One region of the [Bacillus] caldolyticus genome, then DNA from elsewhere that is predicted to be linked to it. Evidence: riboswitches for the same ligand, from Rfam matches in the RefSeq annotation. Region 1 holds a riboswitch; each other region holds the start of a gene.

Region 1 (2,199 bases):
GCGCCGCTGAACCGGTGCCGTGGCAATCAATGAGCGAGGCGATCAGCCCGCCGTACACAAACCCTGGAATCGCCGTATGTTCCGGACGCGGCGTATACACCGTCACCGTTTTGTCGCCCCGCCACCCGGTGCGGAAATGGTGGCCTTGTTCATTCAGACGCCCGCAGCCGTAGCACCAGGCGAATTCATCAGGGTAGTCGTCTTGAATCGCGTGCACGATCATTTCTTCCACGTCATCCTCCCCCTCTCTTTTTCTAGTATACCATTGAATCGAGAAGACGACGACTCCTACATGGACGGTTGTTGTCTAGCGGCAGGCAAGGCCATACGAAGAAAAATGGAACGAAGCGCCAATCGCCAGACGGCAAATTCATAGGCGGCCCAAACAGCTGGCCGCCTAGCGTGACGCCATTTATCGAGCAGGCTCGTAAAACTCGATCCATTCGCCGTCGGGCCCGAGGAAGAACAAATATTTTGCTCCGTTCGGAAGTGTCGTTATTTCTTCCCACACAAGCGGCACACCGAGCGACTGAAGCCGTTCTTTCTCCTGCTCAATGCCTTCCACCGTAAACGCCACATGGTGCACTTTTCCTTCCGTCGGCAAATCCGGATTGTATCCTTCGATCAGCTCGACAATGATCGAGCCGCCAATCCCTAAAAACGCCAATTTCATCGTGCCGTTCGTATGAATCATTTCGTCGAGCAGCTCCAAGCCGACAACATTTTGATAAAACTCTTTCGATGCTTCGATGTCTTTCACTTGAATGCCGACATGTTCAAATTTTTTGACTGCCATTCGTCCCTCTTCCTTTCTATGACTCAGTTAACCATACTGCTTGTAAATACGGCGTCATCTGCATCGGGAAAATCCCTTTTTTCCCAAGCTCTGTCCATATGTAGCGGTCAAGGGCGTACGGTCCGTCCGCCTTCCATTCGTCCGCCTCACTGTTGGTCAACAACAACGAAAAGGCTGTTCCTTGCGCTTCCCCATACAAATGAACGTATCCGTCCCCACGGTCGACATGCACCGCCGCCTTAGGGTCAAACCGGATGAGCTCCGCCTGCACACAGCGCATGACACAAACGGCGAACGCTGCGGCAGGGAGATGAGCGGCCATGCAAGCGCGGAGCGAAACCGCCTCCTCCACTGTTTCTCCTTCACCTCCCATCGACAAAAACCCCCTTCGCCTCGGAATGATGCGAAAGGGGCCATGAGCCGTTCTTATCATCCAAAGCGAAACCGCTTTGCGGGTGTTAGCACCTTGCCTGCGGCAGGTTGCTGTGGGGTCATCAAGCCCGTTCTCTCGCCCACTCTTGATAAGACGTATGCAATTTGTCTTCTATCTTATCATACATCATCAAAGGCAACAATCGTCATTGTTCGACTTCCGGTTGCTCGGACGTGACGCCGACATCTTTCCACGTCAGTTTCGAGCCCGGATCGACCGTGAAGTTGGCGACGCGGTTGTTGACGGCATAAATGGCCGAACGATACAACGTCGGGATGACCGGCACTTCTTCGTTCATCAGCTTTTGCCATTCACTGTAAATTTTCCGACGATATTCTTTGTCAAACGCCTGTTCGGAATGGCCTTTTTCCAACAGTTCATCGTTTTTCTCATTCACCCAGCGCGAGTAGTTGAACATGACGTTGCGGCCGTACAATCCGTACGGGTCGACGTCCGTTCCAGTTCCCCAAGCGGCGGCGTAGACATCCACTTTCGGATCGTCTTTTTCGACCATATCGTAGAAGGAGTTGAACTCCGCCAAGCGTCCGTCTACAAGCTGAACATCGAGGCCCACATCTTTCCAGCATTGCATATAAAATTTGGCCAGCGGTTCAGCGATGTCCCCACCGCTCATCGCCAAGAAGTTGATCTTGAATTTTTTGCCGTTTGGATCTTCGCGGAGGCCATCGCCATCCACATCTTTATATCCCGCTTCATCCAGCAATTGTTTCGCTTTTTCCGGATTGTACGTATATCCTTTGATGGAGCTGTCATGATAGCCCGGGAACGACGGCGGAATGAGCGTGTTCGCCGGGAAGCGCAAGCCATGATACAGGCGGTCAGCCACCTCTTGGTTGTTGATGGCATACGCCATCGCTTGGCGCAGTTTTTTGTTTTGGAATTTCGGATTGTCCATTACGTTTTCCTGCTTTTTCGCATCCCAATGGCCGAGTTTAAAGCCGATATAGTT
Region 2 (2,199 bases), 380 kb from region 1:
CGCTTGCCCGCGCGCGGATGGAAATGATGCCGCTTTCTTCGGAAAACGGATTCTTACCGGATTACGAAGCCATTCCGGAGTCGGTCGCCGACCGAGCGAAGCTCATGTTTTTAAACTATCCGAACAATCCGACCGGTGCGACGGCGACAAAGGAATTTTTCGCGGAGACGGTGGCGTTTGCCGCCAAGCACGGCATTGCCGTCGTGCACGATTTCGCTTATGGAGCGATCGGCTTTGACGGCCGGAAACCGGTCAGCTTCCTGGAAGCCGATGGGGCGAAAGACGTCGGCGTCGAAATTTATACGTTTTCGAAAACATACAATATGGCCGGCTGGCGTGTGGCGTTTGCCGTCGGCAACGAGCGGATCATTCGGGCGCTTGAGCTTTTGCAGGATCATTTGTATGTCAGCTTGTTCGGCGCCATCCAGGAAGCGGCCGCCGCGGCGCTCCTTGGTCCGCAAGATTGTGTCACGGAGTTGGTCGCATTGTATGAGGCGCGCCGCAATGCGTTCATCGCTGCGCTCTGCGAGATCGGTTGGGAAGCGCCGGCGCCATATGGGTCGTTTTTCGCCTGGCTTCCGCTGCCAAAAGGCATATCATCCGCTGAGTTTGCCGACATGCTGCTTGAGCGGGCGCATGTCGCCGTCGCCCCAGGCATCGGGTTCGGCGAGCACGGCGAAGGGTATGTGCGCGTCGGCCTCTTGACCGATGAAGCGCGGCTTCGCGAAGCAGCGGAGCGGATCGGCCGCCTTGGATTGTTCGAAAAAAATTTTTGAAAAATGATTGACAACGCCAATCGGCGATGTCATAATTCAAAGTAAATTTGCCAATTGTTTGATAAGTGCATAAACGAGCAGGCTTTCTTATCAAGAGCAGGCGGAGGGACGAGCCCAATGAAGCCCGGCAACCGGCTTGGCGCGCGCCAAGCACGGTGCTAATTCTTGCAGCGGAAACGCTGAGAGATAAGAAGAGCGCCATGGATGAGTGACGCCTCTTCTTATGAAGAGGCGTTTTTATTTCGAGATTGAGAGGGATGAACGATGAGTGCAGTGATGGCAACGTATTTGCTTCATGATGAAACAGACATTCGGAAAAAGGCGGAAGGGATCGCGCTCGGCTTGACGATCGGCACGTGGACCGACTTGCCGGCGTTGGAGCAGGAGCAGCTTCGCAAACATAAAGGGGAAGTCGTCGCTATTGACGAGCTTGGCGAAAGCGAGCGGGTAAACGCCTATTTCGGCAAGCGGCTGAAGCGGGCGATCGTCAAAATCGCCTACCCGACAGTCAACTTCAGCGCCGATTTGCCGGCATTGTTGGTCACGACGTTCGGCAAGCTGTCGCTCGACGGTGAAGTGCGGCTGCTTGATTTAGAGTTTCCGGATGAATGGAAGCGACAGTTTCCTGGGCCGCGCTTTGGCATCGACGGCATTCGCGACCGAGTCGGGGTGCATAACCGCCCACTGTTGATGAGCATTTTTAAAGGCATGATCGGCCGCGATTTGGCGTACTTGACGTCGGAATTGAAAAAACAGGCGCTCGGCGGCGTTGACCTGGTCAAAGACGATGAAATTTTGTTTGACAGCGAACTTCTTCCGTTTGAAAAGCGGATCACCGAGGGCAAGGCGGCGCTTCAGGAAGTGTACGAACAAACAGGCAAGCGGACGTTGTATGCCGTCAACTTGACCGGCAAAACGTTTGCGTTAAAGGACAAAGCGAAACGAGCCGCCGAGCTTGGCGCTGATGTGCTGTTGTTTAACGTCTTCGCTTATGGGCTTGACGTGTTGCAGGCGTTGCGCGAGGATGAGGAGATTGTGGTGCCGATTATGGCTCACCCGGCGTTCAGCGGCGCTGTTACGCCGTCTGAATTTTATGGGGTGGCGCCTTCGCTTTGGCTTGGAAAGCTTTTGCGGCTCGCCGGCGCCGACTTTGTCCTGTTCCCGTCGCCGTATGGCAGCGTGGCCTTGGAGCGTGAGCAGGCGCTTGGCATCGCAAGGGCGCTCACCGACGACCAAGAGCCGTTTGCCCGGGCGTTTCCGGTGCCGTCGGCCGGCATTCACCCGGGATTGGTGCCGCTCATCATCCGCGATTTCGGCCTTGACACCATCGTCAACGCCGGCGGCGGCATTCACGGCCATCCGGACGGGGCGATCGGGGGCGGCCGGGCGTTTCGCGCGGCGATCGACGCGGTGCTGGCCGGCC
Region 3 (2,199 bases), 600 kb from region 1:
GCGTGCGGGCGAGCTCGGGAAGCGGAGTCGGCGCGGGCCGATCGGCTTGCACCGATACAGATGCCGCGCGCCGTTTCACCGTTTTTTCCGTCACCGGCGTCCGGTCGGCGAGCGCCTTTGCCATTGCCTCAATATGTTTCGGCGTCGTGCCGCAGCACCCGCCGATCAAGCGCACCCCTTGATCGCGGAACGCTTTGGCCGCCTCTTCAAAATATTCCGCGTTCGTTTCATAGACAAGCCGGCCATCGCGGTAATCCGGGAGGCTCGCGTTCGGATACGCCGACAAAAACGCCTGCTTCGGCAGCGGCACTTCCTCGAGCGACCGAAGCATATGATATGGACCGAGACGACAGTTCAGTCCGACGACATCGGCCCCGAGCGCCTCTAGGCGGGCAAGGGCGTCCGCGAGCGGCGTGCCGTCTTGCAAAACGCCGACTTCATGGAGCGACACATGGGCGATAATCGGCAAGTCCGTCTCTTTGCGCGCGATGGCAAGCACCGTCTCCAACTCTTCCAAATCGTAATACGTCTCCAGCAGCACACCATCAACCCCTTCGGCAAGCAGCACAAACAGCTGCTCGCGAAACGTCCGTTTCACTTCTTCGAGCGTGACGACGCTTTTGTTTAACGTGCGCAGCCCTCCGATCGTTCCGAGCACGTACGCCCCCCCATTGGCTGCTTGCTTCGCCAGTCTTACAGCGGCGCGATTGATCGCCGGCACCTCGTCTTGCAAGCCGTAGCGCGCGAGTTTCACATAGTTGGCGCCGTATGTATTCGTCTGAATGACATCGGCGCCCGCCGCGATATACGCCTCGTGAATATGAACGATTTCATCTGGATTGGATAGATTCAATTCTTCAAAACAACGGTCAATGCCGTGCGAATATAGAAGCGTCCCCATCGCTCCGTCAGCGATGAGAATGCGTTCTTTCAACTCATCCAGCAATCCCACGTTCGATTCCCCCGTTTCTCCGTAGTAAAAGAAAAAAGCCTTCTATAAGAAGAAGACTTTTCATTCGCTTCTTCTTATCTTCCAGGCTGTTGCCTGTCTGGATTTAGCACCTTGGCCGCGGCCAGGTTGCTGAGGGTTCACCGGGCCAGTCCCTCCCCCTCTCTTGATAAGAATGTCCGTATGCGGTTGTTTATTTCGTCTTGACTATTACTATATAATTTAATGTATTTTTTGAAATTATTCAATACGGTGAAGCGAGGAAATTTCAAAAAGAATTTCTTGGATCAACGCTTACCTTGTACCAAGCTCTTAAAAGCATCTCTGTTTCATTTCAATAGCATGAAATATGTCGAAATATGTAAAAAAAGACAAAATTGTCGAACGATTTCTCTCTTTTTTTTTTTAGAGTCAAGGTGTATGATTAAAATGGATGATATTAACAAGGAATTTACTAGAAACCGCATCGCAGACAGGAGTGAAGTGGGTGAAACAATGGTCGTGGCCGTATTTTATTCTGATTAGCCTGCCGCTTGTTGTGTTGATTGGAGTTGCTTTTCGCCTAAAAGCGGCCAGCATGCCCATCAAAATAGGATTTATTGTATTGGTGCTGCTTTACGGCGGGGTTTATTCTCGTTTAGTGCGAAGGATGAGATAGACACAGAATGTTTTTGAAAAAAGTTTTGATCGATTATCATTTACTGGAAGGAGGTGATAGGTTATGAGTTTGCTGGCGCTTGTTGCCGGGACGCTCGGCGTGTCACAGTCAATCGCGACGACGGTTGTTTCGATTGTGTTGACCGGCTCCACTCTCATTTCTATTATTCTTGGGATCACCGCTATTTTGTCAGGTGGAGTCGACGCCATTTTGGAAATTGGGTGGTCAGCTTTTGTCGCGACGGTGAAAAAAATAGTGGCGGAACGAGGAAAAGCGGCAGCGATTGCATGGTAAAAGGCAAAACGGCAGGGGAAAAACTCCCTGCCGTTCCTAATGAGTAAATCAATGTGGGGGAAGAGAAGTGAAACTCGTATGGCTGTTATATCAACAACGACAACGAAGTAGTTTGGCCCCATTGCAGAAAAAATCGCCTTTTTCTCCGAAGATGACCATGTTCTTGGTGGAAGCGGCGAAATGGCTTGTTTCGGGGATATTGGTTGTGATCATTTGCACTCGATCATTTATCATGTTTCGTCCTTCTGCGATTATGGCGTTTCTCTTTTTTATGTCTGTCAGTCCTTTAATAGGAGTT

What was found. A riboswitch is a leader RNA that binds a small molecule or an ion and turns the genes downstream of it on or off. The one in region 1 is predicted to bind S-adenosylmethionine.
Region 2: another riboswitch for S-adenosylmethionine. It lies ahead of mtnW (2,3-diketo-5-methylthiopentyl-1-phosphate enolase); the one in region 1 lies ahead of CWI35_RS03395 (hypothetical protein).
Region 3: another riboswitch for S-adenosylmethionine. It lies ahead of CWI35_RS06575 (bifunctional homocysteine S-methyltransferase/methylenetetrahydrofolate reductase); the one in region 1 lies ahead of CWI35_RS03395 (hypothetical protein).

The regions. Positions count from the first base shown of each region.
Region 1 covers NZ_CP025074.1:647,767-649,965, forward strand. Annotated here, with positions in the region: gene CWI35_RS03385 (PaaI family thioesterase) at 1-232, opposite strand, end outside; gene CWI35_RS03390 (VOC family protein) at 413-796, opposite strand; gene CWI35_RS03395 (hypothetical protein) at 813-1,169, opposite strand; SAM riboswitch class I at 1,220-1,324, opposite strand; gene opp4A (oligopeptide ABC transporter substrate-binding protein) at 1,375-2,199, opposite strand, start outside.
Region 2 covers NZ_CP025074.1:1,031,052-1,033,250, reverse strand. Annotated here, with positions in the region: gene CWI35_RS05385 (pyridoxal phosphate-dependent aminotransferase) at 1-776, shown strand, start outside; SAM riboswitch class I at 861-969, shown strand; gene mtnW (2,3-diketo-5-methylthiopentyl-1-phosphate enolase) at 1,041-2,199, shown strand, end outside.
Region 3 covers NZ_CP025074.1:1,247,075-1,249,273, reverse strand. Annotated here, with positions in the region: gene CWI35_RS06575 (bifunctional homocysteine S-methyltransferase/methylenetetrahydrofolate reductase) at 1-952, opposite strand, end outside; SAM riboswitch class I at 1,024-1,125, opposite strand; gene CWI35_RS06570 (hypothetical protein) at 1,437-1,607, shown strand; gene CWI35_RS06565 (uberolysin/carnocyclin family circular bacteriocin) at 1,671-1,901, shown strand.